DNA from 4 places in the Pseudoalteromonas sp. 2CM36K genome. Region 3 is predicted to be linked to each of the others. Evidence: predicted binding sites of a transcription regulator. Region 3 holds the regulator's gene; each other region holds the start of a gene.
The links. Region 3 encodes FliA, which starts transcription of late flagellar genes. Its sites were predicted from a motif close to CTAAAGNTNNNNNNNNNNNNGCCGATA; they were not measured.
Positions count from the first base shown of each region.

Region 1: fliS (flagellar export chaperone FliS) is a predicted target of FliA. The motif match lies at 5,940-5,966, and genes of this name have one in related genera.
Region 2: MTN97_RS17110 (DUF5610 domain-containing protein) is a predicted target of FliA. The motif match lies at 5,180-5,206, and genes of this name have one in related genera.
Region 4: pomA (flagellar motor protein PomA) is a predicted target of FliA. The motif match lies at 6,368-6,394, and genes of this name have one in related genera.

Region 1 covers NZ_JALNTK010000035.1:159-7,967, reverse strand. The annotation lists gene MTN97_RS17980 (flagellin) at 1-1,262, shown strand, start outside; partial or broken gene MTN97_RS18170 (flagellin) at 1,572-1,979, shown strand; gene MTN97_RS18165 (flagellin) at 2,280-2,981, shown strand; gene MTN97_RS17145 (flagellar protein FlaG) at 3,133-3,555, shown strand; gene fliD (flagellar filament capping protein FliD) at 3,608-5,047, shown strand; gene MTN97_RS17135 (hypothetical protein) at 5,156-5,452, opposite strand; gene fliS (flagellar export chaperone FliS) at 5,458-5,859, opposite strand; gene MTN97_RS17125 (sigma-54-dependent Fis family transcriptional regulator) at 6,223-7,659, shown strand.
Region 2 covers NZ_JALNTK010000034.1:17,009-24,817, forward strand. The annotation lists gene ccoG (cytochrome c oxidase accessory protein CcoG) at 97-1,527, shown strand; gene MTN97_RS17090 (serine/threonine protein kinase) at 1,609-2,583, shown strand; gene MTN97_RS17095 (thiol:disulfide interchange protein DsbA/DsbL) at 2,619-3,242, shown strand; gene MTN97_RS17100 (thiol:disulfide interchange protein DsbA/DsbL) at 3,262-3,900, shown strand; gene trmA (tRNA (uridine(54)-C5)-methyltransferase TrmA) at 3,974-5,071, opposite strand; gene MTN97_RS17110 (DUF5610 domain-containing protein) at 5,236-6,360, shown strand; gene murI (glutamate racemase) at 6,427-7,215, shown strand; gene MTN97_RS17120 (RNA recognition motif domain-containing protein) at 7,178-7,657, opposite strand.
Region 3 covers NZ_JALNTK010000003.1:200,730-208,538, reverse strand. The annotation lists gene flhF (flagellar biosynthesis protein FlhF) at 1-289, shown strand, start outside; gene MTN97_RS03065 (MinD/ParA family protein) at 282-1,142, shown strand; gene MTN97_RS03060 (RNA polymerase sigma factor FliA) at 1,169-1,879, shown strand; gene cheY (chemotaxis response regulator CheY) at 1,920-2,303, shown strand; gene MTN97_RS03050 (protein phosphatase CheZ) at 2,320-3,087, shown strand; gene MTN97_RS03045 (chemotaxis protein CheA) at 3,102-5,300, shown strand; gene MTN97_RS03040 (chemotaxis response regulator protein-glutamate methylesterase) at 5,354-6,490, shown strand; gene MTN97_RS03035 (flagellar motor protein) at 6,483-7,247, shown strand; gene MTN97_RS03030 (flagellar motor protein MotB) at 7,253-7,809, shown strand, end outside.
Region 4 covers NZ_JALNTK010000010.1:115,874-123,682, reverse strand. The annotation lists gene MTN97_RS08240 (tetratricopeptide repeat protein) at 1-527, opposite strand, end outside; gene MTN97_RS08235 (M20 family metallopeptidase) at 637-1,947, shown strand; gene MTN97_RS08230 (DNA topoisomerase III) at 1,976-3,916, opposite strand; gene MTN97_RS08225 (hypothetical protein) at 3,988-4,476, opposite strand; gene MTN97_RS08220 (flagellar motor protein MotB) at 4,624-5,544, opposite strand; gene pomA (flagellar motor protein PomA) at 5,547-6,314, opposite strand; gene xseB (exodeoxyribonuclease VII small subunit) at 6,618-6,860, shown strand; gene ispA ((2E,6E)-farnesyl diphosphate synthase) at 6,863-7,750, shown strand.

The DNA of each region.
Region 1 (7,809 bases), on a different contig from region 3:
GCTTACAAATTTCTAACCGTTTAACATCACAAATAAATGGCCTAGCTGTTGCTCAGCGTAACGCCAACGATGGTATTTCAATGGCGCAAACTGCCGAAGGTGCGATGCAAGAATCGACTAATATACTACAGCGTATGCGAGAGCTTGCCTTACAGTCTGCCAATGGTTCAAATTCAGCTGAAGATCGTGATGCATTGCAAAAAGAAGTGTCTGCCCTACAAGAAGAATTAACACGAATCTCCGACACCACATCGTTCGGTGGTCAGCAATTATTAGATGGCTCATACGGCACACGAAATTTTCAGGTCGGTGCAAATGCCAATGAAACAATATCAATTAGTTTAACAAGCACTGCGGCTAAAGATATCGGTAGTGGTAATAAGGCTAGCTTAACTATTGATGGTGCTGGCACTGGTGATGTTGTAATTGGCGGCACCACTGTAACTGTAGCAAGTGGTGCAACAGCAACTGAAAAAGCAGAGGCAATTAATGCAAAAACTAGTGAGCATGGCGCCTCTGCCACGGTAAAAGATGTTACAGAGGCAACTCTTAAGGTGACTGAATTTGATGCAGGTGTTGAATTTAAATTAGGCGGAAATGTTGTTGGTGGTACGGATAATGCCGAGCTTACAGCGGCAATTAATGCTCTGGATGGCTACACTGCTACAGAGGATTCAGGCACCATTACAATCACAAACACTGCTGGAGAACCTGTCGAACTAACAGATTTTGCAGAGACTGGTACCGGTACTAGTGATGATGCTGCAGCAACCTTTACGGATACTGATTCAAATACTACCGATGTATCTTTAACAGTAGAGTCAGGCTCAGAAGTATTATCGGCTAGAGCTAGCGCAACTAAAGAAGTGGTTACTTTAACTTCATCTGAAGATTTAGCCGTCGATGATGGTACTGATAAAGGGTTATCTGCAACGGCAGCTTTTGCAAGCGTTGATGATATTGACTTATCTACAGCAACTGGTTCGCAAGACGCCTTGTCTGTAATAGATGATGCGCTAGCACAAATAGATAGCCAACGTGCTGGTTTAGGTGCGGTACAAAATCGTTTTGGTCACACAATTAATAACCTTGCTAATATTCAAGAAAATGTATCTGCGTCACGTAGCCGTATTCAAGATACAGACTTTGCTACCGAAACTGCACAAATGACTAAAAACCAAATATTACAACAAGCGGGTACGTCAATACTTTCACAAGCAAACCAAATACCACAGGCAGCAATTAGCTTGTTAGGTGGTTAATTATTAGCTTCACCAAAAAATACTTATAAACGCACTTCAACTTAAAGTGCGTTTTTTTGTTTTTTGAGATAGTAAAAATTATTTGGGGCATAAATTTATGCGTTATAAAAATTAACAAATAACTATTTTTAATTTTAAAACAGTTAGTTACGTTTTATTAAATAAATAAACTAATTTATTTTTAAAATACTCCTAAAGATAATTCACCTCCGGCCGTTAACTTAATCAGTACGGAGCTGAGCATACATTTGTGACAGCTCTTGGTTAAATTAAAATAGCAACATTACGAAAGTAATCAGGAGTTTTATTATGATTTCAGTAAATACAAATGTATCTTCACTAAACGCGCAACGTAACCTATCGCAATCAGGTTCTGACTTAGCAACTTCTATGGAACGTTTATCATCAGGTATGCGTATCAATAGCGCAAAAGATGATGCGGCAGGCCTGCAAATTTCAAACCGTTTAACATCGCAAATTAATGGTTTAGGTGTAGCGCAGCGTAACGCTAACGATGGTATCTCAATGGCGCAAACTGCTGAAGGTTCAATGCAAGAGTCAACAAACATTTTGCAACGTATGCGTGAACTAGCGCTTCAATCAGCGAATGGTTCAAATTCAACAGAAGATCGTGAGTCACTGCAAAAAGAAGTTGTTGCCCTGCAAGACGAGCTAACTCGTATTTCTAATACCACCTCTTTTGGTGGCCAGCAATTACTAAATGGAGATTTTGGTTCAAGAAACTTTCAAATTGGCTCAAATGCTAACGAAACTATCTCTATAAGTTTAAGTAGCACAGCCGCAGATAAAATTGGTTCATTAGAAGCAACTACTAACATCACTGGTACAGCTGGAAGCGTTTCATTTACAGTAGGTGGTGAAACTTACGATGTAGATGCTTCGGGATCAGGCGCAGCCAATAAAGCGGCAGCGATTAATGCAACAAAAGGTGACCATGGTGTAACAGCAGCAGTTGCTAATGTTGATGCTGATGTTACAACTGCAACTCTTTCATCTATGATCTTTGATAGCGGCACAATCGATTTTAAATTGGATGGGTCTGATGTATCTGGTACTGATGCTGGTGAACTTGCAGCTTCAATAAATGATATAGAAGGTTACTCAGCAGTTGATAATTCAGGTACAATCACAATCACAAATGCTACAGGGGCTCCTATTAAACTGACTGATTTTTCAGGTGATGGTGGCGGTACTGCTGCTGCAGCAACATTTACTGATAGCGCTTCGAGTGCGACCACCCTGAATGAAACAGGAACTCCAGTAACTGAAGCGACAGCTTCAGTTACAACTACAACTACAAAGGAAGTTGTTACTTTATCTTCAAAAGCTGATTTCACTGTAAATGATAACTCTGCTGGTGATGTTGCTGTTTTAGCCACAGGCAGTACTGTTCAAGATATTGATTTAACAACAGAGCTAGATTCACAAAGTGCAATTGATATAATTGATGATGCGCTAGCACAAATAGATAGCCAACGTGCCGATTTAGGTGCGGTACAAAACCGTTTTGGTCATACAATCAGTAACCTTTCGAATATTCAAGAAAATGTATCTGCGTCACGTAGCCGTATTCAAGATACTGACTTTGCAACCGAAACAGCTAACATGACGAAGAACCAAATATTGCAACAGGCAGGTACGTCAATTTTATCGCAAGCGAACCAGTTACCACAAGCAGCACTTAGCTTATTAGGTTAATAAGTTAAAGTAATAGCTTAATGGTTAGCTAGCTAGTACATAAAGTCAGTATTAGTTTTACAAAAAAGGAGGTGGCTTTAGCTACCTCCTTTTGTGGTTTAAGGGTTTTAATTGAGCTATTGTTTAATTAACTAATAAATAGGAATCTGTTATGAATACCATTAATTCCAATGCAGAAGTTACATTACCAACTCCGCTTGCGGGTGAAGATAAAGTAGTTGGTCAAGCGGCTAGTTCGCTAACCGAACGCGCTGTTGACGATGTAAAGCAAGCTGATACACAAAATCAGCAACGATTACAGCAAAATCAATACGAAAAAAATAATCAAGAAGTAACTGCTCAGCCGTTAGAGCGTGAACAACTAGAACAAATGGCGCAACAATTGCAGGACTTTATGGGCGAAATGAACCGTAGCTTACAGTTTCAGGTAGACGAGGACTCTGGCCGCGATGTAATTAAAGTGCTAGATAAAGACACTGGCGATATTATTAAACAATATCCATCGGAAGAGGTGTTAAATTTAGTGTCTAAGTTATCTGAAACTGCGGGCTTATTGATAGATCACACTGTATAGCGCCTAAATGGTGGCTTAATTTTTCATTTAAATAGTTATTAAAGAGGGTAATATGGCTATTTCGTTTACAGGGTTAGGCTCAGGCTTACAAGTATCAGAAATTGTAGGTGCATTGGTAAATGCCGAAAAAGCCCCTTTTGAATCGCGTTTAAATAGAAAAGAGGGTAATTTAACCACAGATATTTCTGCCGCTGGGGCACTTAAGGCGGCACTTGTAAAAGTGCAAGAATCTATGACCGCGCTTGGCAAGGTCGATAACTACCAAAAGCGCACAGCATCGGGTAATGATGATTTTATATCTCTTAGCTCAAACAAAGACGCCGAGCCAGGCAGTTATAATGTAAAAGTTGATGCACTGGCACAAGCCCATAAGTTATCGTCTCCTGCATTTGCTGCCGATGAGGCGATTGGTGGTGGTGTGATTACTATTGGCTCTGGAGATAACAGTTTTTCGACTGTGCTGTCGCCTACTAATACACTGGAAGATTTAAGAGACCAAATAAATAACGGCCCATACACTGGCTCTGACTCTAATGACTCTGTGGTAGCAACGATAGTAACCAGTGATGCAGGTCAACATTTGGTTTTAACCAGTAAACAAACCGGTGAAGAAAACGCCATTACCATTACCGTACAAGATAGCGATGGTAACAATACCGATGTAGGCGGGCTCTCTCGCTTAGCCTATGACGTGTCTGATGCGGACCCTGCAAACCATACGACTAATTTAACTGAGGTAAATGCGGCGCAAAATGCTCAAATAACCATTGATGGTACTTTAATTGCTTCAAGTAGTACGAACGAGTTTAAAAGTGTTATTGATGGCGTAGATATTACGGCTAAAAAAACCCAAGGTATTGATGATGACGTAAGCACATTAACAGTAAAAGAAAACAATAATAATATTAAAGCTGGACTTGATGGGTTTGTTAAAAGTTACAATGAGCTGTTAGAGCTAAGTAAGAATTTAGGTAAATCTGGCGAGGATGGCGCTGGCGTAATGGCGGGTGATTCTCTGCTACGTGGTGTTATGTCAAAGTTAAGGCAAGAAATTACCAACAGTGTTGACTTGGGCGATGGTAACTCTTTATCGCTATCGCAGTTGGGTGTTGAAGCCGACAGATACGGTAAGTTAAGCTTAGATAGCGAACGCTTAGACGAGCAAGTAAAAAATGATGTTGATTTAGTGCAGCAGTTTTTTGTAGGTAAAAATACTGACGAAGGTGGTTTTGCCCAATCGTTTGATGAGTTAATGAACTTTTATACTAAGTCAGATGGTTTAATTCAAAACAGAATAGAAAGTAAAGAAGGGCAGCTGCGCGATATTGATGACGAGCGCGTGTCGTTTGCGCGTAAAATGGAGTCACTAGAGTCGCGCTTGTATGCGCAGTACAATAGTATGGATTTATTGGTGGCAGGCTTAAACTCTACCAGTAGCTATATTCAAGCGCAGTTAGACAATATGCCAGGTGTGGTAAGGCAGTCTAAATAATATGTATTATTAATTTAAAAAGGCCGCTAAGTATTTAACTTAGCGGCCTTTTTATTGTGTGCCACTTAGTGTGCTTGGTGATGGTATGCTAAGGGTTGGTTTTTACTGTTAAGTCGACTTATAAGCGTTTATGGCTTTATCCGACTTTTTATGTTTGAGTATCGCATTAAACGACTCTACTTTTTGGTTTTCTGCGGTTGCTAAAATCATATTAATTTGCGTTTGCAGTACACTTAACTCATCAACACTTGGCGGTGAGGTACTTTCGCACCAATTTACTAAGTGTTTATTTAATAACTCAAGCGAATTAGCAGCACCATCGGCCCTGTTGCTATTAACTTGAGCTTGAAGCTCGCAGAGTAATTGTTTAATTTGCTCTGCGGCTTGTGTTGACTTTTTTGGCATAGTTATTAAATAGCCGGCATACGTTGGTCGGCAGGAATACCCTCCCAACCTTCTTTAATTTCTTTAACAATGCTTGATACTTCAGTAATCGCTTCAATATCGTTGTTTATGTTCGCTTGCGTTAAACGACGCTGACAATAATCATAAAGAGCCAATAAATTGTTAGAAATACTCGGGTCTTGTTCTACTTTTAAATTAAGCGCATCTTGCAGTGCACCTAATAGTAAAATACAGGCAGAGATGTTTTCGCCTTTTTTTGCTATTTCTTTGCGTTCAATAAAACCTTTAGTCGCGGCCAAGCGACCAATTATGTTACTAAAAATAAGATTAATTTGCTCATACGGTGCCATTTCGGCAATACTACTGGCACGCACTTGAGAATATTTTTTTAATGAAACATGAGCCATGGAAAAATCCTAAATAAATATGTGAAATTGTCTATATGAAACAAAGCAATATTAATGCCAAGCATTTTCGCTTATTTATGTATCGGCATTTATGGTCACAACTTAAGTAAACAATTTAAATTAATTATAAATATAATAACAATACAGGATGAACTTGCTTAATAAAGAGGGTGGCAGCATTTTGTTAACTAATTATTTTCATTCCAGTACTAATTACCTAGCTTTTAAGGGGTGGTTTTTACTTGATGTGTCTGTTTTTTGGCGTTAATGTCAAAAAATCGCCGCTATTACTTGCATCAAAATCCAACTGGCTTACAATTTGATTAATAAAACAAATTAGTGAAATAAATGGCTCGCTAAAAAATGATCTTAATTTTAGATAATAATAATAATCGCTCTATTGGATTATATGCATCCCTTACTTTTATTGGTGAGGCGGTACAGTTGCAAACAGAAGCTGACTTTGAACAGGCATGTAGCCACTATCAAAACAAAGAATGTATTGTGGTATTAGGGGCGTTGCAATCTTTGGATCATGAAAGTTTAATTAAACGCTATCCGACTTTCCCTTTTTTACTGATAGGTGAAACGCTCAAACCGCTACTGAGTCTCGCTAATGTTGTGGGATTGATATGTGAGCCATTTACTCATGAAGTTACCACTCAGTTATTACATGACTGTCAGCAATATCAGCGCATGTTGCCTCACGAGCATAAACATAACAAAGAAAAAAGCACCTTTGATGGCCTTGTAGGTGAAACCAAAGCCGTAAAAGATTTACGCTTTTTAATTACTCAAGTTGCTAAAACCGATGCCAACGTACTTATTTTAGGTGAATCGGGCACAGGTAAAGAAGTAGTTGCCCGTAACGTACATTTGCTTTCTAAGCGTAACAAAGGCCCATTTGTACCAGTAAACTGTGGGGCAATTCCTGCGGAGCTACTAGAAAGTGAACTATTTGGCCATGAAAAAGGTGCGTTTACTGGGGCTATTTCAGCACGAAAAGGCCGTTTTGAGTTAGCGCAAGGTGGCACGCTATTTTTAGATGAAATAGGGGATATGCCACTGCAAATGCAGGTTAAGTTACTACGAGTGCTTCAAGAGCGTAGCTATGAGCGCGTTGGTGGTACCAAAGCGATTCAGGCTGATGTGCGTGTGATTGCTGCAACCCACCGTGACCTTGAAAGCATGATAGAAAAAGGCTCATTTAGAGAAGATTTATACTATCGCTTAAATGTTTTTCCTATTGAGAGTCCATCTCTTGCTCAACGCGCAGAAGACATCCCTTTGCTGCTTAAAGAGCTAATGCGCCGCGTAAATGAGCAAAGCGGTACTACGGCTAAGTTTACAGAGCGTGCTATTGATAGTTTAAAAGAGCATTCTTGGCCAGGTAATATTCGTGAGCTGGCGAACCTTGTTGAACGCATGGTTATTATGTTTCCAGATAAGGTTGTGGATGTTCCTGATTTACCCAATAAATACCGCTACATTGAAGTTGAAGCCTATGAGCCACAGTACCCAGAAGAGCTGATGGAACGTGATGCGTTTAATGATATTTTTAGTGGCGGATTTAGCGAAGATGAAATAGATCTAGAAGATGATTTTGTTCAGGCTGCACCTGGTTTATTGCCCGATGAAGGTATTGAGCTTAAAGAGTACTTAGCTGAGCTTGAAATTAACTTAATCACACAGGCATTAGAGCGCTTTGATTACGTTGTCGCCCGTGCTGCTGAAGTGTTAGGTGTAAGGAGAACCACACTGGTCGAAAAAATGAAAAAATATAACCTGACGAGAGATTGAGAGCTAAGTACAGGTGTTAGGTATTAGGTATTAGATATTAGGTTAGAAAAACTAAACACCGGTAGTTACACTGAATCCGTTACCGGTTCTATTTTTTAGCAGGTTTACCCCACGTCTGCGTTGGGTGCCAACTTACTGTTTTTTGGGTAA
Region 2 (7,809 bases), on a different contig from region 3:
AAGCGTATTATGTTTAGCATGTAAGTTGCTACACTTAGGCGAAAAGTACAAAAAGATTGCTGAATTTTTATTTCCTAGCGGCGTTGAGGAACTTCAATGGATAAGCAAATTAAAGTAAAAAACATACCAACAGAGGTTAAGATCCAAAAACCCGATCTGAGCCGACAAGAAGATAGATTTAACCCACGCAACCGTATTTATGTGCGTGCTGTTTCAGGGCTCCATCAATTACTAAGACAACGTATTGGCTTTTTAGGCATGCTGGCGTTTATGTTATTGCCATGGATCAACTTTAATGGTCAACAAGCTGTTTTATTTGAGCTAATGGAGCAAAAATTTAATATTTTTGGCTTAACCCTGTGGCCACAAGATTTCACCATTCTTGCATTTATATTTATGCTAGCAGCGTTTGCCTTATTTCTGGTTACCACTTTTTATGGTCGAGTGTGGTGTGGCTATACATGTCCGCAAACAGTATGGACCTTCATTTTTATTTGGTTTGAAGAAAAGTTTGAGGGCAGCGCTAACCAACGTAAAAAGTTAGATCAACGGCCGATGGATTTTGACAAGTTCTGGCGTAAAACAGCTAAGCACACTAGTTGGGTATTATTTTCTTTATATACTGCGTTAACGTTTGTTGGTTACTTCACGCCTATTCGCGAACTACTGCCTGAATTTGTTACCTTTAATGTGGGCGGTTATGCCTTAGTTAGTATTATTGTATTTACTATTTGTACTTATGGTAATGCGGGTTGGATGCGCGAAATTATGTGTTTACATATATGCCCATACTCACGTTTTCAGTCAGCAATGTTTGATAAAGACACCTTTACTGTAAGCTACGATGAAGCGCGTGGTGAAAACCGCGGGCCACGTTCGCGTAAACAAGACCCAAAAGAGTTGGGTTTAGGTGACTGTATTGACTGTAACTTGTGTGTGCAGGTTTGCCCAACCGGGATCGATATTCGTAATGGTCTGCAATATGAGTGTATAAATTGTGGTGCTTGTATTGATGCCTGTGACGGCGTAATGGATAAAATGAATTACCCTCGGGGCCTTATCTCTTACACCACCGAGCGTAATTTAGAAACACCGGAGAATAAAACCCATCCGCTGCGTCCAAAGCTGATTGGTTACAGTGTTATTTTAATCTTACTTACCGGTGCGCTGGTTGCTAATATCGCCATGCGTAAAACCATGGACTTTGATATTATTCGCGACCGCAACCAGTTGTATCGTGTCGATTTTAATGGTTTAGTTGAAAACACCTACACCTTAAAAGTGATTAATAAGGCACAGTACGAGCAAACGTTCTCTATTGATGTAACGGGGTTAGATAATTATAAATACTTAGGTGATACTACCTTTACAGTAAACGCTGGTGAATCGCATAATGTACCGCTATCACTGGTAATGGACCCTTATGATTTAAAAGCGCCAATGACCGAGTTTAACTTTGTGTTGTCGCCAATAAACGAGCCCGATAATAAAATATCGCAGCCAAGCAACTTTTTTAAAGCACGATAAGTCGCTTTATTAAAGGCAAACGAGCACTGTTATTAACAAAAAAGCGGGATATTCCCGCTTTTCTTTTTATATAAGAAGTATATGAGTAAATTTAGCTTTATTGACTTAACCCCAGATCTTATTTTGGATGCCATAGAAAGCGTGGATATTTATGCTGAGTCAGGGTTGTTAGCGCTAAATAGCTACGAGAATCGGGTCTATCAATTTGTGGCCGAGGGTGCAAAGCGTTACGTCGTTAAGTTTTATCGCCCTGAGCGCTGGAGCAAAGCGCAAATTCAAGAAGAGCATGACTTTGCTTTTGAGCTAGCCGCCGCTGAAGTACCGGTGGTGGCGCCAATAAAACACAATGGGCAAAGCTTGTTTGAACATCAAGGGTATTTATTTACTTTGTTCCCAAGTGTAGGCGGGCGTTTATTTGAGGTGGACAATTTAGATCAACTCGATGTGCTCGGGCGTTTAATCGGTCGTATGCATCAAGTAGCCAAAACGAAACCCTTTACTCAAAGACCGACCATTACCTGTGATGAATATTTAGATACAGCTAAAGTTCATTTACAAAAAAGTAAGTTAGTCCCTATGGGATTAGAGACTTCCTTTTACACTATTTTAGATTTAGTCATTGCCCAAGCGCAGCTGCAATATAAAAATGTAGACAGTATTCGCTTACACGGAGACTGCCATGCTGGTAATATTTTATGGGCTGGGGATGCGCTGATGTTTGTTGATTTAGACGATAGCCGCCAAGGACCTGCAATTCAAGATTTATGGATGATGCTCAGTGGCGATCGACAAACACAGCTGTTACAGTTAGACACTTTAGTGAATGCGTATGAAGAGTTTTGTGATTTTGATCACTCACAACTGAAGCTGATCGAACCGCTTCGCGCCATGCGTATGATTCATTACATGGGTTGGGTTGCAAAACGTTGGAGTGATCCTGCTTTTGTACGGAACTTTTCATGGTTTGCAGATGACAAATACTGGGAGCAACAAATTTTAGCGCTTAAAGAGCAGTTTGCAGCTTTGCAAGAAGCCCCGTTAAAATTATTGCCATAATATTTTTATTTTAAAAGAAGTATAACGAGATATTCATGCTTAAAAAATTAAAACTAAGTTTACTGATCCTATGTTTACCTTTTGCAGCATTAGCTGCTAACTTTGAAGCGGGTAATCAATACACTGTAATTGATGTTGAAAAAAGTAAAACCCCGAATGTAACCGAGTTTTTCTCTTTCTATTGCCCACATTGTTTTAAATTTGAGCCGGTAGCCAAAGGGATTGCAGAAAACTTACCTGAAGGGGCTGAATTTGTAAAAAATCATGTCAACTTTTTGGGAGGCGTTTCACCACAAGCGCAAAGTAATTTAAGCTTTGCTTACTTAATCGCAAAAAAGCATGGTCAAGCCGAAGCAGTAACAGCGCAAATTTTTAAAAGCATCCATATTCAGCGTGCACCATTAACAGAAATTAAAGACGTTAAGAAGTTATTAGAGCTTAACGCAATTGATAACAGCACATTTGATAATGATATTGCTAGTTTGCCTATCATAGCAGCTGAACGTGCCATGCAAGATAAGCAGAATAAATATTCTGAGCTTGGCGCATTAACTGGCGTACCTACATTTATCGTAAATGACAAATATAAAATCAATATTAATACAATCAAGAGCCAACAAGAACTTGATGCGTTAATTAGCTTTTTACTAAAACTATAATTTTTGGAGCACCATAATAATGATCAAATTAGTTAAAGCAGGGTTGCTTGCTGTATTACTCCCTTTAGCTGCAACCAGTTTTGCTGCCACTTACGAAGAGGGCGTGCATTACGATGTCGTCTCTGATCGTGCAACCAGAAAACCAGAAGTAAAAGAGTTTTTCTCTTTTTACTGTCCTGCGTGTAATAACATGGAACCACTGCTGGCCGAAATCAAACCTAAGCTAGATAAAAACGTAAAGTTTAAGAAAAGCCATGTAGATTTTGTGGGTGTACGTGACCCAGAACATCAAACCATGATCAGCCAAGCATTAGCTACAGCTGAAGTACTACCTCAAAAAGATAAAATTATTTCAGCGATGTTTGATCATATCCATGCAAAGCGTGCACGATTTAATGAGTTGGCAGATGTAAAAGACGTATTCTTAGCGCAAGGCGTAGATGGCGACAAGTTTGATAAATTATTTGAAAGCTTCTCGGTACGTACACTTAGCTCTAAAATGAAACGTGACCAAGATTACTTTAAAGGCAAAGGGGCACTTCGTGGCGTTCCTACGTTTATCGTTAATGGTAAATACAAGCTTAACCTAGGTGGTGAGTCAGGCATTTCATCGCCAGAAGATGTAAGCGCACTCATTAATTACTTAGCAAATAAATAAGTAGTTTGGTTAAATAAAAAAGCTCCTTAAGGAGCTTTTTTATTTTTACAACGTGCGCTGTTTAATGCTTTTTTTATTTACGTTGTAAAAACACACCAGATTCAATGTGGTGTGTATAAGGGAACTGATCAAATATTGCAAAGCGCTTAACCTCATGGGTTTGCGTTAAGTGATCAAGGTCGCGCTCTAATGTGTCTGGGTTACATGAGATATAAATAATATTCTCATAGTTAGCCACTAAGTCACACGTAAGCGTGTCCATGCCTGCTCGAGGCGGGTCGACTAAGATGGTTTGGCAGTTGTAACTACTAAGGTCAATGCCATCTAGGCGAGAGAAAGTACGCTCGCCTTTCATTGCCTGAGTAAACTCTTCGCTCGACATGCGAATAATATCTAAGTTAGTTACTTTGTTTTGAGCAATATTATATTGCGCTGAATGCACAGACGATTTTGATATTTCTGTTGCCAGCACTTTATTAAATGAGCCCGCAAGTGCAATTGAAAAGTTTCCGTTACCACAATACAGCTCTAGTAAATCATTGTTTAGTGGTTTACATAACTCTTGTGCCCACTCTAACATTTTAATATTTACCTTCGCATTAGGCTGAGTAAAGCTATTTTCTACCTGCTGATAGATTAGCTCTTGGCCATTCACCATTAAGCGCTCAGTAACAAAGTCATCGCCCAATTTTTCTTTTTGCTTACGTGCACGGCCAATAAAGTCAATTTTGTACTGGCTACTTAGTTTTTCTTTTAAGGCATTGATCTCAGTTAACCAGTGTTCATCAAGTGGCTTGTGATATAGCAAGCTCACTAAAATTTCACCACTGAGGGTTGATAAATAATCTATTTGAAATAATTTACGACGCAGTACTTCGCAGCCTTTTAAATTTTCAATCATCACCTGCATAACTTCACCTACTAAAGGAGCTGCAGGGTCAAAGGTATCAACACGTATTTTATCTTTTGTTTGTTGATCAAACATAATATGAAACAGATCGTCACCATCGTGCCATACTCTAAATTCTGCACGTTGGCGGTAGTTAATGGGCTCAGAGCTAAATACTTCTAACTGTTTTACACCAAAACGTTGGAATTGCTCTGTAATACGCTGCTCTTTTTCATTTAATTGTGCATCGTATTGCGTGGTATCTATATTTATAACTGCCATTAACGGTATAACCTTATCGTTGAGATCTGTTTATCGGCGCTATTGTAGGGGGCGAAGCGTATTTGTCTAGTTTTGATCAAATATAGTGAGCTTTTTTTGAGCATTTTACTACAGCATAGGCTTTCTTGGCCGATATAAGAGTAAGTCTAAATAGGAGTCCTCTCATGAAAATAGGTAACTTTAGTTTTGTTCCACACAGCAATGCCAATAAATACAATACTAAACAAGCAATGCCACAGCCTAAAATAGACTCGCCACCAACTAGTTATCAGCAACGAGGAAAAGAACTGGCTGCTGCCATATTAGGTGACAAAATGGCAAAAGAATTAGGTTTGCCGGTTGCTGAAGCGAAAAAAGACAAACCACTGTTTGATTTTAATGAAGTCGTAAAAAATGTTTTAGACTTTGTTACAAGCTCGGTAAAAAAAGCCAAAGCCAATGGTGCCGATAACGACAAACTGCAAGATATGCTAAATCAGGCACGTAAAGGAGTGCAAACGGGTGTTGATGAGGCTGTGGATGAACTAAAAGGCATGGGCGTATTTAATCAAGAACTTGAAGAGGGTATTGATAAATCTAAAGAGGGTATCTTTAGGGGCCTCGATAAATTTGAGCAGAACTTATTTAACCCTCAACCTGCAAGCGTAACTGTAAGTCAGGCGCAATATGTAAGTTTAAGCAATAGTGCTGATTACACATTCACCACAGCAGAAGGTGATGAGGTGAGTATTAGCTTTGCAGATGCTTATCAATCGCAATCATCTAGTCGCTATCAACAAACAGATGATTCACAATCATTTAGTACGCAATTTTCTGAATCCCGTGAGCTCTCTTTCTCGATGTCAGTAAATGGTGAGCTTAATGAAGACGAGCAGCAAACCATAAATGATTTAATGGCAGAGTTACAAGATGTCAGTAAAACCTTTTTCAGTGGCGATTTAGACAAAGCATTTGAACAAGCCCAAGAACTCAGTTTAGGGAATGAACAGCTGGTGGCATTCTCAATGGACTTACGTCAAAGCAAAACCGTTGCTGCCATTAAAGAGTATGAACAAATTAAGCCAACATCAGAAAAAGCCATTGCCGAGAGTGTTGCCCCTTTTAATGATGATCTAAAATCGGCTTACTCTAAAGCGCACACCCTAGGATTAGAAAGCCAGCTATCAGGTATCATTCAATGGCTAAATCAAGATCAACAAGAAATAGATAAACTGGTTGATTACACTAACACCATGTTTGAAAACTTAGATAAATTAAGCGCCGCTACTGCAAAGCTAGGCACTGAGTAAAACTACTTTCTTTTACAAAAGCCACATGGCAAACTGCCGTTCTTAGTAAAGAGTAGGAATGGTAGTTTGTTAGCGCACATCATGGTATTTGATTCAGGTATAGGTGGAACCACCGTGCTTGAGCATATTCAGCAAAGCATTCCTCATGCTCAATACAGCTATTTTATGGATAATGCATTATTGCCATATGGCGCACAGTCGCAACAAACCATCATTAATCGACTATGTGGATTGATTCAATTTATTAAAGATGAGTCACTAAATGTCGACTTAATTGTTATAGCCTGCAATACCGCCTCAACATCAGCGTTAAGTGCGGTACGTCAAATTACCGATATTCCTATTGTTGGGGTAGTACCTGCAATTAAACCCGCAGCGCAATTAACGCAATCAAAACATATAGGTTTATTGGCAACTCCCGCAACGGTATCAAGCCCGTATACTGATGCACTTATAAAAGAACATGCCTCATCGATAACCACAAGTTTATATAGTAGTGTTGAACTGGTTACTTTGGCAGAGACTCTCTTTTTTACCCAGCACTTAGATCTCGATAAGTTGCACACTGAGTTAGACCGATTAAATATTAATAAAGATATCGATGTACTGGTATTAGGCTGTACTCACTTTCCTATTTTAGCTAAACCAATTAGTGATTACTTTAATACGCAAGTACAGTTATTAGACTCTGGTGCGGCCATTGCTAAGCGAGTTAGTTATTTACTCAAATTAAGTAATAATCAAGCAGGCATAAAAAAGCCGCTGCACTATTATGCAACGGCTGATGTATGTAGTGATAAATTAGCGGTTAAGCAAGTTACACTGTTTGATCCGACTCTGAACGATAAGAGTTAGAATCATCTTCTTGTTTTTGTTTTGCTTCACGTACTTTCAAAGTACGTTGTTGGAACTCACTATCGTTTAGTTTAGCAATTGCATTATCAGCATCTGCTTGTGCCATTTCAACAAAGCCAAAACCGCGACGCTTGCCAGTATTCTTATCTTTTAACAAACGAACGTTAAATACTTTGCCTTGCTCCTCAAATAAAGTACGAACTACACCTTCATTTGCACGATAAGGAAGATTGCCAACATAAAGTGTTTTTGTTTTTACTTCGGCTTCTTCTGTACTTACTGATGACATTGCAGCAATAACAAGTCCACCAATTAATAAACCGGCACCGAATAGAAGTGCAGGGTCTAATGCTAGGCTTGCAAGCGCAAACTTAACGATAACAAAACCAACAACAGCAAGAATAACTGCGAAGATAAAAGATTTTTGATCGGGTAATTTCATTTTGATCTACCAATAAACAGGAAATAAACATTAATTTAACATTGTGAACTTGCTATCTTAACGTCTTAATTGAACATAGCAATGAAATTTATAGCAAATAGTTAATAAGAGTGTAAAAAACAACCGATAGTAAGGCGTTTCTTTACTATTTC
Region 3 (7,809 bases):
TAATGTATTACAAGAAACAGTAAGGCATTTTAAAAAAGTACAGCTAAGTGGATGTATTTTTACTAAGTTAGATGAGTCATTGAGTTTAGGTGAGATTATTAGTATTGCGATTCAAAATCGTCTCCCAATAGGGTATCTTACTAACGGCCAGCGAGTACCAGAAGATATTAGAGTGGCAAATGCCGAAAAACTAGTAAAAAAAGCTGAGCAATTGTATTTGAAAAGAATAAAAGCACAACAATCACGACACCAATCAGTGGCGTCGAGCACAGTAGAGATGTATGATTAACACAGTTTTAGATCAAGCAAGCGGCCTTCGCAAAATGAGCAACAATAATAATAACGGCGTAAAAGTTATCGCTGTCACCGGCGGCAAAGGTGGAGTAGGTAAAACAAACGTATCCCTTAATACGGCAATCGCGCTAGGCCAACAAGGCAAACGTGTGCTGGTTTTAGATGCTGATTTAGGGTTAGCTAATTGTGATGTTATGCTTGGACTGCGTGTAGAGCGCAATTTATCTCATGTTTTATCAGGTGAGTGTGAACTTGAAGATATTTTAGTTGAAGGCCCTGCAGGTATAAAAATAGTACCTGCAACATCGGGTTCGCAAAGTATGGTTGAGTTATCACCCTCAGAGCACGCTGGACTTATTCGTGCATTTAGCGAGCTTAACACTGATTTTGATATTTTAATTGTTGATACCGCTGCGGGTATTTCTGACATGGTATTGAGCTTTTCTCGTGCCGCACAGGATGTGGTTGTGGTGGTATGTGATGAGCCAACATCAATTACCGATGCCTATGCGCTCATTAAAGTACTGAGCCGTGAGCACGGCGTATACAAATTTAAAATTGTTGCCAACATGGTGCGTAGCTTACGTGAAGGGCAGGAATTATTTGCTAAACTTTCAAAGGTTACCGACCGATTTTTAGATATATCAATGGAGTTGGTTGCAACGGTTCCATATGATGAAAATATGCGCAAATCAACGCGCCGCCAAAAAGTAATTGTTGAGATTTTTCCTGGGTCGCCTGCTGCAATTGCTTTTAAAACACTGGCTACAAAAATTGCTAAGTGGCCAACACCTAGCCAAGCCTCGGGTCATTTAGAGTTTTTCATTGAGAAACTAGTTAGTAACTAACAATGACAATACCGGTGAATAGAGTTATGGGATATCAGTCAACACAGAATTTAAATATGATTGTTGAAAAGCATGCCTCATTAGTCAAAAAAGTGGCGTGCCATTTAATTGCTCGTTTACCGGCCAGTGTGCAGCTAGATGATTTAATTCAATCGGGTATGATTGGTTTAATTGAAGCTTCAAAAAACTTTGATCCAAGCAAAGGTGCAAGTTTTGAAACCTTCGCCGGTATTCGTATTCGTGGTGCGATGATAGACGAAATGCGCCGAGGCGATTGGGTTCCACGTTCAGTTCACAGAAAAAGCCGTTTGGTTGCAGAGACTATTGTTGCGCTTGAGAACAGTTTAAACCGTGAACCTAAAGATAGTGAAGTTGCTGAAAAACTTGAAATTTCGCTAAATGAGTACCATCATATTTTAAACGATGTAAATGTAAGCAAAGTGTTAGGCATTGAAGACCTTGGTATAGATGACGATGTGATTACACCCCATGGCCAAGATTTAGCACTAGACAAACCGTTTAATAATGTTAAAAATGAACGGTTTAATGAGTCTTTACTCAGTGCAATAAAGTCGTTACCGGAGAAAGATGCAATGGTGCTTTCTTTGTACTATAACGATGAGATGAATTTAAAAGAAATTGGGCATATACTCGATGTAAGTGAATCGCGTGTAAGTCAGATACATGGTCAGGCGATGATTAAGCTTAAAGCAAAAATCAATGACTGGATAAACTAGAAGTAAGTAAATAAAGGTTCAGGCCTCACTGGAGGATGTTTTGGATAAAAACATTAAAATTCTTGTTGTTGATGATTTCTCAACAATGAGACGTATTATTAAAAATCTGTTGCGCGATTTAGGTTTTACCAATGTTCAAGAAGCAGATGACGGGTCAACTGCTTTGCCTATGTTGCAAAATCAAGCGTTTGATTTTGTTGTAACAGATTGGAATATGCCAGGCATGCAAGGTATTGATCTTTTAAGGGCAATTCGAGCTGATGAAAAATTAAAGCATATTCCTGTTTTAATGGTTACAGCAGAAGCTAAAAAAGAACAAATAATTGCTGCGGCCCAAGCAGGTGTTAATGGTTATATTGTTAAACCATTTACTGCAAGTACATTGAAAACTAAATTAGAAAAAGTGTTCGAACGTTTAGGTTAATGAGAGGGAGAGGCTTATGTCAGCACCTGCTGCGCCTCAGATTACTTTAGAACAAGCTCGCCAGTTAGTTGTTTTTTTAGAAAATGGTGAGCAAGATAAAGCGAATCAGTTAATTTTAGAAACAGCTTCACAAGAGCAATCACATTTATTTGCTGAGGTGGGAAAGTTGACGCGTCAACTGCACGAAGCTTTAAAAAGTTTCGAGTTAGACACGCGTTTAACAGACATTACCACTGATGCCATCCCTGACGCAAAAAAACGCCTTAACTATGTCATGGAAATGACAGAAAACGCAGCCAATAAGACAATGGATGCGGTTGAAGCAAGCTTACCATTAGCACAAGAAATCGCTGACGAAATAGCTGATATCAAGCCAACGTGGGATCGTTTAATGAACCGCGAAATAGAGCTTGGTGAGTTTAAATCACTTTGCCATAGTATTGATAAGTTTATGAGCAGTTCTCATCACAAAACCGATGAGTTACAAATGCTGATGACTAATGTGCTGATGGCTCAAGACTATCAAGATTTAACCGGTCAGATTATTCGCCGTGTTATTGAACTTGTCCGTGAAGTGGAAGAAAGTTTAATTCACCTTTTAACTGCATTTGCAGCGCAAGGTGGGGAGGTTGAACCCACTGAACAACCAGAAAAAATAGAAGATCCCATTGTTGCACAAACACTAGCAGGTCCTGAAGGGCCTATTATTGATAAAGAATCGCGTAATGATGTTGTATCTGATCAAGATGAAGTTGATGATCTATTATCAAGTTTGGGCTTCTAATAGGGGAGTACTGCATGAGCTTTGAAGTCGATGAAGATATTTTACAAGACTTTTTAGTAGAGGCCGGAGAAATCCTTGAGCTTTTATCTGAACAGTTAGTAGAACTGGAAAACAACCCAGATGATACTGAGCTACTAAACGCAATATTTCGCGGTTTCCACACTGTAAAGGGTGGCGCTGGCTTTTTGGCTATGACAGAGCTTGTTGATGCATGTCATGGTGCTGAAAATGTGTTTGATTTACTGCGCCAAGGTGTAAGAACAGTTAACTCTGAATTAATGGATGTGATTTTACAAGCACTGGACACCATTAATGAAATGTTTGCCACGATTAAAAATCGTGACCAGCCAGAGCCTGCGGATCCAGAATTACTTGCTGTACTTCACAAACTTGGGCAGCCACCGACAGCAGAAGAGCTTGCCGGCGATTCTGTGGTTGAAGATATAGCTTCTGTGGAAACTCCATCGGTAGAGCCTGAACCAGTTGCAGAGCAACCGAGCAACGATGCTAAAGAAGACCCGTTTGCTTTTGATGAATTATTTAGCGGCCCAGATAGCAGCAGTACTGAGTCTCAGGTTGATGAAATAACCGAAGACGAATTCGAAAGCCTACTTGATGAACTTCATGGAAAAGGGCAAGCCCCACAAGAAAAACAATCATCATCAAGTGACAATGATGTCAGTGGTGATATAACTGACGATGAATTCGAAAGCCTACTTGATGAACTTCATGGTGTAGGCAGCTTTGGCGAAGTGAGCCAAGCAACCTCAAGTACACCACAACAAACACCATCAGCTCCTGTGGCTCCACCAAGTAACGAGCAAAGCTCGGGCGATAATGAAATAAGTGACGACGAGTTTGAAGCGTTACTTGATGAGCTTCATGGTAAAGGTGCACCTAAATCGATAGAAACACCGGCTCCTGTAAGTAAACCAGAACCTGTAGTCGAGAATAAACCTGCGCCTGCTGCGACACCAAAGCCACAGCCTAAACCAGAGCCGGCTTCTGCGGCACAAGCAGCTCCCGCTAAAAAAGCAGCGCCTCCACCGGCAGAAACAACGGTACGAGTTGATACCAAACGCTTAGACCAAATAATGAACATGGTAGGTGAACTGGTACTTGTGCGAAATCGTTTGGTAAGTCTAGCGACTAACTCTGATAGCGAGGCCATGGGTAAAGCAATTTCTAATTTAGATGTAGTGACAGCTGATATCCAAGGTGCGGTAATGCAAACACGAATGCAGCCAATCAAAAAAGTATTTGGCCGCTTCCCACGTGTGGTACGTGATTTAGCTCGTTCATTGAATAAAGATATCAACTTGCAAATGGTAGGCGAGGACACTGATTTAGATAAAAACTTAGTGGAAGCGCTTGCTGATCCGTTAGTGCATTTAGTGCGCAATTCAGTGGATCATGGCATTGAAATGCCAGACGTTCGTGAAGCATCAGGTAAACCTAGAACCGGTACTGTTACTTTATCAGCGTCTCAACAAGGCGATCATATCTTGCTTACTATCCAAGATGATGGTGCTGGTATGGATGCTGAAAAGCTTAAAAAGATTGCCATTAACAAAGGGGTGCTTGATCACGACCAAGCGAGTCGTCTTTCTGATACCGAAGCTTATAACCTTATTTTTGCACCTGGGTTTTCAACTAAAGAAGAGATTTCAGATATTTCTGGCCGTGGCGTTGGTATGGATGTGGTTAAAACAAAAATCACTCAACTCAATGGCTCAGTAAATATTAAATCAGAGATGGGCGTAGGTACTACTTTAGAGATTAAAGTACCACTGACACTGGCAATACTGCCTACCTTAATGGTAGTGGTTGGCGAACAAACATTTGCTTTGCCGCTGGCGGGTGTTAGTGAAATATTCCACTTGGATTTAACAAAGACCAATGTGGTTGATGGTCAGCTTACTATAATAGTTCGTAAAAAATCGATTCCGTTATTCTACCTTGAACATTGGCTCATCAAAGGGGCTGATAGAGGTCAGCGAAAAGCACAAGGTCATGTGGTTATTGTGCAAATAGGAACTCAAAAAGTGGGTTTTGTTGTTGACTCGCTTATTGGTCAAGAGGAAGTGGTAATTAAGCCTTTAGACGCATTACTTCAAGGGACGCCTGGTATGGCAGGTGCAACAATCACCTCTGATGGTGGCATTGCACTGATATTAGATGTGCCAAGTATGTTAAAGCATTACGCTGGATAATTAAAAGTAGGCATATATTTTATGCCTACCCATTCATTGAATAAGAGAGCGAAATGGCTGTTAAAGTTTTAGTAGTTGATGATTCAAGCTTTTTTCGCCGCAGAGTGAGTGAAATTCTTGCACAAGACAGCGGCATTGAAGTTATAGGTTTCGCTGTAAATGGTCGAGAAGCTGTCGATAAAACAGCTCAATTACGACCTGACGTGATCACCATGGATGTTGAAATGCCGGTGCTTGATGGTATTAGTGCGGTTAAAGAGATCATGGCGAGTAACCCCACTCCTATTTTAATGTTCTCCTCGTTAACACGCGCAGGCGCATCTGCCACCTTAGATGCACTTGATGCCGGCGCGATGGATTTTTTACCGAAAAAGTTTGAAGATATTGCTCGTAATAACGACGACGCAATAAAGCTATTACAAAATAAAGTTAAAGAAATAGGCCGCCAGCGAAATGGTAGTATTATCAGAGCGCCTGCTGCTCCAAGTCTTAAACCAGCGCCAAGCACCTCTGAGCGCTTTGCTAATAAGCCTATAGTGCAACCTGATCGTAGCTTTAAAAGCGCAAGCCCAACGCCTTCTAGTAGCACATCAACGCGTGCTAGTGGTAAGCAATATCAATTAATTGCTATTGGCACATCAACAGGTGGACCAGTTGCACTGCAAACTATATTGACTCAGTTACCTGCTAATTTCCCACACCCAATACTACTCATACAACACATGCCAGCTGCATTTACACCTGCGTTTGCGACCCGATTAGATAGCTTGTGTAAAATTAAAGTAAAAGAAGCACAGCAAGGCGATAGACTGCAACCAGGCTGTGCTTATTTAGCGCCAGGCGGACAGCAAATGATGGTAGAAGGACGAGGTTCAAACAGAACATTACGTGTATTTGAAGATAAAAATGAACGAGTTAGCTATAAGCCTAGTGTGGATATTACCTTTGCTAGTGTAGCAAAAGCGTATCAAGGCGATGTACTTGCCATTATTTTAACTGGTATGGGCGCAGATGGTCGTGACGGTGCTCGCATGCTTAAACAAACTGGCGCTACAATTTGGGCTCAAGATGAGAAAAGTTGTGTTGTCTATGGTATGCCGCAAGCAGTAGCTAGTGCTGGATTAGCAAATGAAAACATAGGCCTTCATGATGTGGCGGTGCGCTTAAAAAGAGAGGTTGGCTGTGGATAAGCTTTCTATTTTAGGGTTATTGGTTGCATTAGGTGCTATTGCAATAGGTTATTCTTTAGAGGGAGGTGTGGTATCTGCGCTGTTTAATGGGCCAGCATTAATTATTGTATTAGGCGGTACATTGGGGGCGGTTATGCTGCAAACATCAGCCAATACATTTAAAAAAATGCTTAGTATTACACATTGGGTTTTTGTTACTGATGAGCACGATATTGAAGATGCTATTGAGCAAGTAAAACGCTGGTCGCATAAAGCCCGTCAAGAAGGGTATTTAGCATTAGAAAACGAAGCACTTGCGCATTCAGATCCCTATGCCGCCAAAGGACTGAGTTTATTAGTTGATGGCTGTTCAGAGCAAAAACTACGCGATACCCTTGAAATAGATTTATTACTTGAACGAGAACGATTGCTTGAAGCTAGCCGTGTATATGAAGCGATGGGAGGTTACAGCCCGACTATCGGTATCCTAGGTGCTGTGCTTGGATTGATTCAAGCCATGTCATTTATTAATGATCCTGAGCAATTAGGGACGGGCATTGCTACTGCATTTATTGCTACTATATATGGCGTAGGTTTAGCTAATTTACTGTTTTTGCCCATGGCCAATAAATTAAAGCAACGTGTTGAGCAAAAAATGCTTTACCATGAAATGCTAGCTGAAGGCGTTATTGCCATTAGCCAAGGTGAGAGCCCTATTAATATAGAATTAAAGCTTGAAGCTTACCGCGTTGAACGTCCAATTTTTCAGGCAAATTAGCGGTTATGTTGCGCCGTCGCTTACGTCATCAAAACACTAAAAATCAACACACTGAGCGTTGGCTAGTTTCCTATGCAGATTACATGACCATTATGTTCGCATTTTTTGTTGTATTGTATGCCATTTCAATAAATAAAGAAGACAATCTACAAGTACTATCTGATTCTCTGGAGCATGTTTTTGATAAGTCAACGAAACAATATTCTCAGCAGGGTAACGGGGTAAATGGTGATGCTTTATTGCTTGAAAGGGTGACCCCTGAGGCTGAAATACTCTATGGCGAAAGTATTCAAGAGCAAGAGCAAGGCCCAATGTTACTCGATGGTCAAAGTGACAATAGCAATATTAGTCAACGCCACTTAGGTGAGCCGCTGGATAGTTTATTGGCTAAATTACAATCGTCGCTGATTGATGAGATACGCAGTGGCGAGGCTAGCTTAGAACTAAGCCAAGACTGGTTGGTTATTGAGCTCAATTCCGGATTGTTGTTTGCCAGTGGTAGTGCTGTTGCACATAATAAGGCCAAAGAGATTGTAAAAAAAATTGAAGCAATCATCGCATC
Region 4 (7,809 bases), on a different contig from region 3:
GTTTCTATTAACGCAGCGGCTTCATCTAGTTTGTGAATCTGTATACATATATCTGCAAGCACTAATTTAATTCTCGCATTACGACTATCAAGTTCATACGCTTGTTTGGCATAAGTAAACGCGGCATTTAAGTCGCTATTAATCAGTGCTTGCTTGGCTTGCTCTAATAATAAGTCTTGTTGAGCTGGTAAATGTTTAGATAATGCATCACGAACTTGGCTTTCTGTTTGAGCACCCGCTAATACATCAACTGGAGCTGAGTCTTTTAATAACACTAAAGTAGGTAAGGTTTGCAATCCAACTTGTTGGGCAAGTTGAGAGGCAAGTGCCTGCTCTGCATCGCAGTCTAAGTTTGCGACTACTATATAGTTGCTGTATTCAGCAGCTAACTTATCTAAAATAGCTGCTTGGCTAATACACTCTGGGCTTTGTGGAGAAAAAAAGTTAAGTAGTACTAACTTTTGTTGTGATGTTTCACCCAATACTTGCTGAAGGTTTTGTGCGTTAAGACTAACTATATTACTCATTGAATTATTGCCATGTTCATCTATTTAAGTTTTTATATGGTGATGAAGATAATAATTACAAGTCATCTGTTTAAATCATTTAAATACAATAGAAGGTAGTGAGGGAAATATGAAATTAGCGCATGTAAGTGCATTGTGTTTATTAGTCAGCCCATTATTGAATGCGCAAGCACTTAAGTTGGATCTTGATACCAGCATACCGGCAATAGAAAAACTTTACTTAGACCTACATCAATCACCTGAATTGTCATATAAGGAAAAGCAAACAGGTAAAAAAATCGCTGAACGACTTCAGAAATTAGGGTTTGACGTAACCGATAATGTAGGTGGTTATGGTGTAGTCGGAATTTACAAAAATGGTCAAGGCCCTACCGTCATGATCAGAACTGATACTGATGGCCTGCCTATAACAGAGCAAACAGGCAAAACTTACGCATCAACTATTACCACAATTAATGATCAAGGTAGTGAAGTTGGCGTTATGCATGGCTGTGGTCATGATATTCATATGAGCTCTTTTATTGGCACTGCAGAGCAATTAATTATGCATAAAAATCAGTGGCAAGGTACTTTAATGATGGTTGCTCAACCCGCTGAAGAAGTAGGCGGTGGTGCAAAAGCAATGCTCAAGGAAGGATTATTTAGCAAATACGCTAAACCTGATCATATTATTGCTTTGCATGTAAGCGCTAATGTTGCTGCGGGTAAGGTGGCAATGAAAAATGAATACACCATGGCCAGTGTTGATTCTGTCGATATTAGTATAAAAGGAAAAGGTGGCCACGGTGCTTACCCGCATACAACTATTGACCCTGTGATCATCGCAGCTCGAACAATACTTGCACTACAAACAATTACTAGTCGTGAGCTTTCTCCACTTGAACCTTCAGTGATAACGGTGGGTTCCATTCATGGTGGCTCTAAACACAATGTTATTTCTGATGAAGTTAAGTTGCAACTTACGCTACGCAGCTACAATCCAGATGTACGTAACGCACAAATAGCGGCAATTAAACGTATTACTGCAGGTATAGCACAAAGCGCAGGCCTCGAGGAATCTCTTTACCCTGTAGTGAAAGTTCATGAAGATGAATCAATTCCATCAACTTATAATAATCCAGTACAAACTAATCTTGTTCGAAACGCTATAAAAAGTGCGATAGGTGATGCAAACGTGTTCGAAACAGAAGCGGTAATGGCCGGTGAAGACTTTGGATTATACGGGCGCACCGACGAAAATATTCCTATCACCTTATTTTGGCTAGGTGGCGTTAACCAACAGCAGTACGCCAAGGCAATAAAAAATAACGAAACACTGCCCTCGTTACATTCAAGTAAATTTGCGCCTGATTATAAAGTAGCACTGCCTACAGGAATAAAGGCTATGAGTAACGCCGCTGTGGCACTATTCAATCAGTAACCTTCAACGCTATATGTAAGCCCTGCGATTAATTTACCGTAGGGCTTTTTTTATAACTCGACTTTTTATACGGCGCTTTTTTTGTACGTTTGGCAAAGCGCTTTTTAGGTGACGTTTTAGGTAACAGTGCAAATGCCTGACTATTGCAGTTCGCCGCTTGGCTTACAAAATTAGTTAAATCGGCTAATAAAGGTTGTATAAACTGCTGATAACTCATTGCTTGCTGTGCAATATCACCTAAACTCGACTCCCATTTTGCAGTTAAGTCGGGGCTTGATAATCCCTCTGGTAATACACTAATTAATGCCAGGCCTGTTTCAGTTGCTTTAATTGCTTTTCCCTCACGTTTTAAAAAGCGACGTTTAAATAACAGCTCAATAATGCCTGCACGCGTTGCTTCTGTACCGAGGCCATCTGTTTCTTTTAATATTTTTTTGATTTGCGGGTCTTTTACATAACGGCTAATTCCCGTCATAGCAGCAAGTAAGGTTGCATCGGTAAAATGAGCAGGAGGAGTTGTATGCTTTTGTACTACTTCACCTTTAGTACATGTAAGTGCCATACCTTTTTCTAAATAAGGTAATGTAGCTTCTTCTTTAAGTTCCGACTTACCCATGAGCAATTTAAAACCTAAGCTTACATCTTGCTTTGCACTTGCTTTAAATAAACCACCGGCTATGGTTACCTCTACTTTGCTTTCGTTGTAAATGTAGTCGGGATAAAACTGAATTAAATAGTGTCGACTTATTAACTGATAAATTTTTACTTCATCACTGGCTAAACTCGCATTTTTTAACTGTTTAGTTGTCGGTACTATGGCGTGATGAGCGGCCACTTTTGAATCGTTAAAACATTTACTTCGTTGTTTTGCATTTGCCTCATTTACCAGCTCGACTGACTGCCCACCATTTACGGCTATCGCTTTTAAAATAGCAGGTGCATCTTGGTGATGCTCTCTCGGTAAGTAACGGTTATCTGAGCGTGGGTAGGTAATTAATTTATGACGTTCATATAAAACTTGGCAAATATCGAGTACTTTTTGTGCTGGCATCCCAAAAGCTTTAGCAGCATCTATTTGTAAAGCAGATAAGTTATAAGGAAGAGGCGCGGTTTGTTTTTTTTGCTTTTGCTCAAGCGCTGTTACATTTGCGGGCTGATTAGCAATGCGTGAAGTCACATTTTCGGCTAAGGCTCTATTAAGTACTCTGCCCTCTTCATCTTGATATGGTTCGCACGCTTTACTCGGTATCCACTTAGCAGTAAATGATTGCTGCTCAGGTGTAACAAGATGAGCAAGTACTTCATAAAATGGTTTGGATACAAAATTTGCGATTTCATTATCACGATTTACAACTAAACCTAAAATAGGTGTTTGTACTCGCCCAACCGACAACACATTACCAAAGCCCGCTTTTTGCCCAGCTAGCGTATAAGCTCGCGTTAAATTCATACCAAACAACCAATCAGCACGAGACCGTGCTAAAGCAGATACACTTAAAGGGATAAAATCACGGTTAGCACGCATACTATTTATTGACTTTTTAACTGCCGTTAAGTTTAAGTCACTGATCAATAATCGCTGAATATTTTGTTTTTTTGCTTGGCTGATTTTTGCTTGTTCTATAACTTCATCAACTAATAATTGGCCTTCACGGTCAGGATCGCCAGCATGTACAAGTGTTGTTGCTTTTTTGATTAGCTTTTTTAAAATAGTGAGTTGTTTACGAGTTTTAGGCTTTGCTTTAAGTTGCCAATGCTCAGGCACAATAGGTAAATGTTCAAACTGCCACTTTTTAAAACGCTCATCATAATCATCGGGTTCTGCTTGCTCGAGCAAATGACCTATGCACCAAGATACGCAATCACCATTTGCCACTTCAATATAGCCATCATGCTTTTTATGCGGTTTAGGAAGTGCGTCTGCAATAGCGCGACCCAAAGAGGGTTTTTCAGCAATATAAAGTTTCATAACATAGCTCTAACACTGTTCATATAAACAGTAGTCTAGCACATCATTTTAAACGAGGGGTATTTTTGTCGTTATAAGCTTAAAGCTTTATTTCGCTTATTAACAAAAATATATAAAAGCGGTAGATAACATATAACAACAGTAGCGATATTTATTAAGGGCATAAATGTTTGATACATAACAGTACTATACGATAAATCCCAAAGATGGCGATCTACTAAACGAAACAATTGCAGAATAGGGGCAGCAATAACCACAAGTTGGCCAAGTACACATTGCCACAAATGCACTTTATCTTTAAGACCCCAATAAGCAATAAGGGCCATCCAAGTAATATCTGTTAATGCCCATACAAGGTAACGGTATATATAAATACCATCATCAAACGCCATTAAACTTGAGTAGGTCACAGTGCCAAATAAGAAAAAAGCGGCGGTAATAACAACGAACCTAATAGCTAAATAATCTTTGAGGATAAAGAATATAAAAATAGCCGGACTCAAAATAAGAACCCAGCTTTTACTTAATATACTTACAAAATACAAAAACCATTCAGGCAAACTCAATAACCTTACTTAACTTTTGCATCTTCATCAGTTCCATCGCCGTTACCAGGCATACTACAATACTTAGTCAACATATTCGCCCCATTACATTTGTTAATAATGTTGCACTCTACGCTAAAAAAGGTACATAGCCAAATCATTCTATCTTACATCAATTGGCGCTGACTCCTTTGCCTTACCTTGTAAAATAGATATTTCTACACGGCGATTGCGTCTGCGATCTTCGCGGGAATCATTAGGTACTAAAGGTCGTGTTTCTGCACGCCCTACCACCATCATTCTGGTTTTATCAAAACCTGGAACTTTTTGTAATTCACTCGCTACCGCAACTGCGCGTTTAGAGGATAAATCCCAGTTATTAATGTAAAGCTCGTTGGATACCTGAAAATCATCCGTATGACCAGACACCGTAATTTCACCGGGTACATCTTTAAGTAATCGGCCAATATCTTGAATGATAGGTTTAAATTGTGGTTGTAAAAATGCACTCCCCGATGGAAACGAGCCATTTTCTCTAATACGAATTATGATTTGCTGCCCTAAAGATTCAAGCTCAATAGCCCCATCAATAATTTGTTTTTCAAGCTGTTGCGCAATTTTTTTAACTAAGTCATTTATTTGCTCTTGATCAGCAGCAGACACTGCCGTAGCTGCAGCAACTTCCTCTGAGGTACTGCTTGATTCACCACCTCGCTTTTCACCACGTTGCTCTTGACGTCCACCTGCGGAGCTTTCATCTCCCGCCTGAAACTCAAGCATTTGTTGAGTCATTTCAACCGTTTGTTGCTGAATGGTTTCTATAGGAGTTGGCTCAGGTTTACCCGGTGTAAACTCCATAGCAATAACAGATGTCCCTTTTGGAATGTCTTTTACCTCTATTTTATTTTGTACACCAAAAGCAAACTTCATTGAGCCCGCAATTTGTTTAAATTTAAGTATATCCATTTCAGAAAATGCGAGTAAAAGTACAAAAAAGCACATTAATAGCGACATTAAATCGGCAAATGTCCCCATCCATGCAGGTAACCCTGGAGGAGGGCATTTGCACTCTTCATCTGACATAATTATTCCTCAGTATTGACTGTGCGTTTTGATTCAGCTAGATAATTTTTCAAAATCCCTTCAATTACTTTAGGATTTTGGCCATCTTGGATGCCTAATACCGCATCTAAAATTAAGCGCTGATTCATGGCCTCTTCGTCTTTACGCAGTTCAAGTTTTACCTGAATAGGAATGGCGACAACATTCGCCAAGAATGCCCCATACAACGTTGTTAACAAGGCTACCGCCATTGCAGGTCCGATTGCTTTTGGATCATCCATGTTCGAGAGCATAGCCACTAAGCCTATCAACGTACCGATCATCCCCATTGCGGGAGCAATATCACCTAGCGACTTAAATAAGCTTGCGCCCATTTCATGACGAGTCGTCGTCAGGGAAATATCTTTTTGTAATGTTGCACGCACTACATCCGCATCATGCCCATCCACGAGCATATCAACGCCTTTGCGCATGAATGGATTTGGAATTTCGGCTTCTTCTAAGGCTAAAAACCCGCCTTTTCGGGCAGAATCTGCTAGCTCAACCGCCTTTTCAATTAACGCTTCAGGGGGTTCAATTTTAAACATAAACGCTTTTGCACATACTTTACCAATGCCAAGAAATTGCGACATGGTAAAATTAGATAAAACGATAAAAAGGGAACCACCAAATACGATAACCACAGAAGGGGTATTGTAAAACATAGCGACTTCACCGCTACTACTCATAAACATGGACATGACAATTAAGCCAATTGCGCCAAGGATCCCAATAATGGTTGCTAAATCCACATTCCCTCCAAAGGTTTTATATTTTTTCTTCGCAAGCGTTGTTATTAATTGTTTATCGGCAAGATACTGAAATACTTAAGTGATTTTTATGATAAACGGTAAAATTACGATTAGTCCTATTTTAGATCAACATAGGTAATCAACCTAATTAATCAAAATTAATAATTTTAAAAAATAACGTTGAAACGCAATAAAACCCAATCAACAGCATTTATCTATCAAAAAACAATATCATTCTTTGACCTAGTTTAGCATTCCCCCTAAAATTGGCGTCTAAATTTATTATGTAAGTTGAAAATAAAGATGGCGACTAAAAAACCTGAAAATTTAAGTTTCGAACAAGCACTAGAAGAGCTAACAAAAATTGTCAATGAAATGGAACAAGGTGATTTATCGCTTGAACAGTCTTTAAAGCAATTTGAGCGAGGTATTGCACTTGCGAGCGCATCTTCAGGCAAACTTCAACAAGCTGAGCAAAAGGTGTCGATATTAATGGGTAATGACGAAAAAGCACCGCTTACTCAGTTTGATAACGATTTGGAATAATTGTGAGCATAAAAGAACAAATAAAGCTCGCTCAAGATGATGTAGTCAATACACTCAACCTTTATTTCGAACAACCACTTGAAAGCGACAACACCATAAAAGAAGCCACACATTACAGTCTAATGAATGGCGGGAAGAGATTACGCCCTTTTTTGGTTTATACCACAGGCAAAATGCTCGGTGCTGAAAAACGTGATTTAGATGTGCTGGCAGCAGCCATTGAATGCATTCATAGTTATTCATTAGTGCATGACGATTTACCTGCGATGGATGATGACGACTTACGCCGTGGTCGCCCTACTTGCCATATTGTATACGGTGAAGCACAAGCGATTTTAGCTGGAGATGCACTGCAAACTTTAGCATTTGAACTTATTGCCAAGCATAAATTTAAATGCTCGACTGAAGCACAATTAAAAATGATCGCAGCATTAGCGCATGCTTCGGGGTTACAAGGTATGGTTGCCGGACAAGGCCGTGATATTGCAGCAACCGATAAGGTTATTACTGTTGATGAGTTAGAACGTATTCATAAACTTAAAACCGGTGCGCTAATAAATTGTGCGATTACTCTTGGTGCACTGTGTGCTCCTAATACGAGCCAACAAACTTTAGAAAACTTATCAACTTTTGGATACGCTATAGGGCTTGCATTTCAGGTTCATGACGATATTTTAGATGTTGAGGGCGATACGCTTACTTTAGGCAAGCCACAAGGGTCAGATATTGCAGCGAATAAAGCGACATACCCCGCTTTATTAGGTATGCTAGGCGCTAAGCAAAAAGCACAAAATTTAATACAACAAGCCCATGAGGCATTAGCTAACATTGACGCAGACACAACAGATTTAGCGGCATTGGCAAACTATTTAATTGAACGTGACCATTAAACATGGCTAAACCGTATTAAATCTTAGAACAAAATTATTACTGAATATTAAGTCGCCTT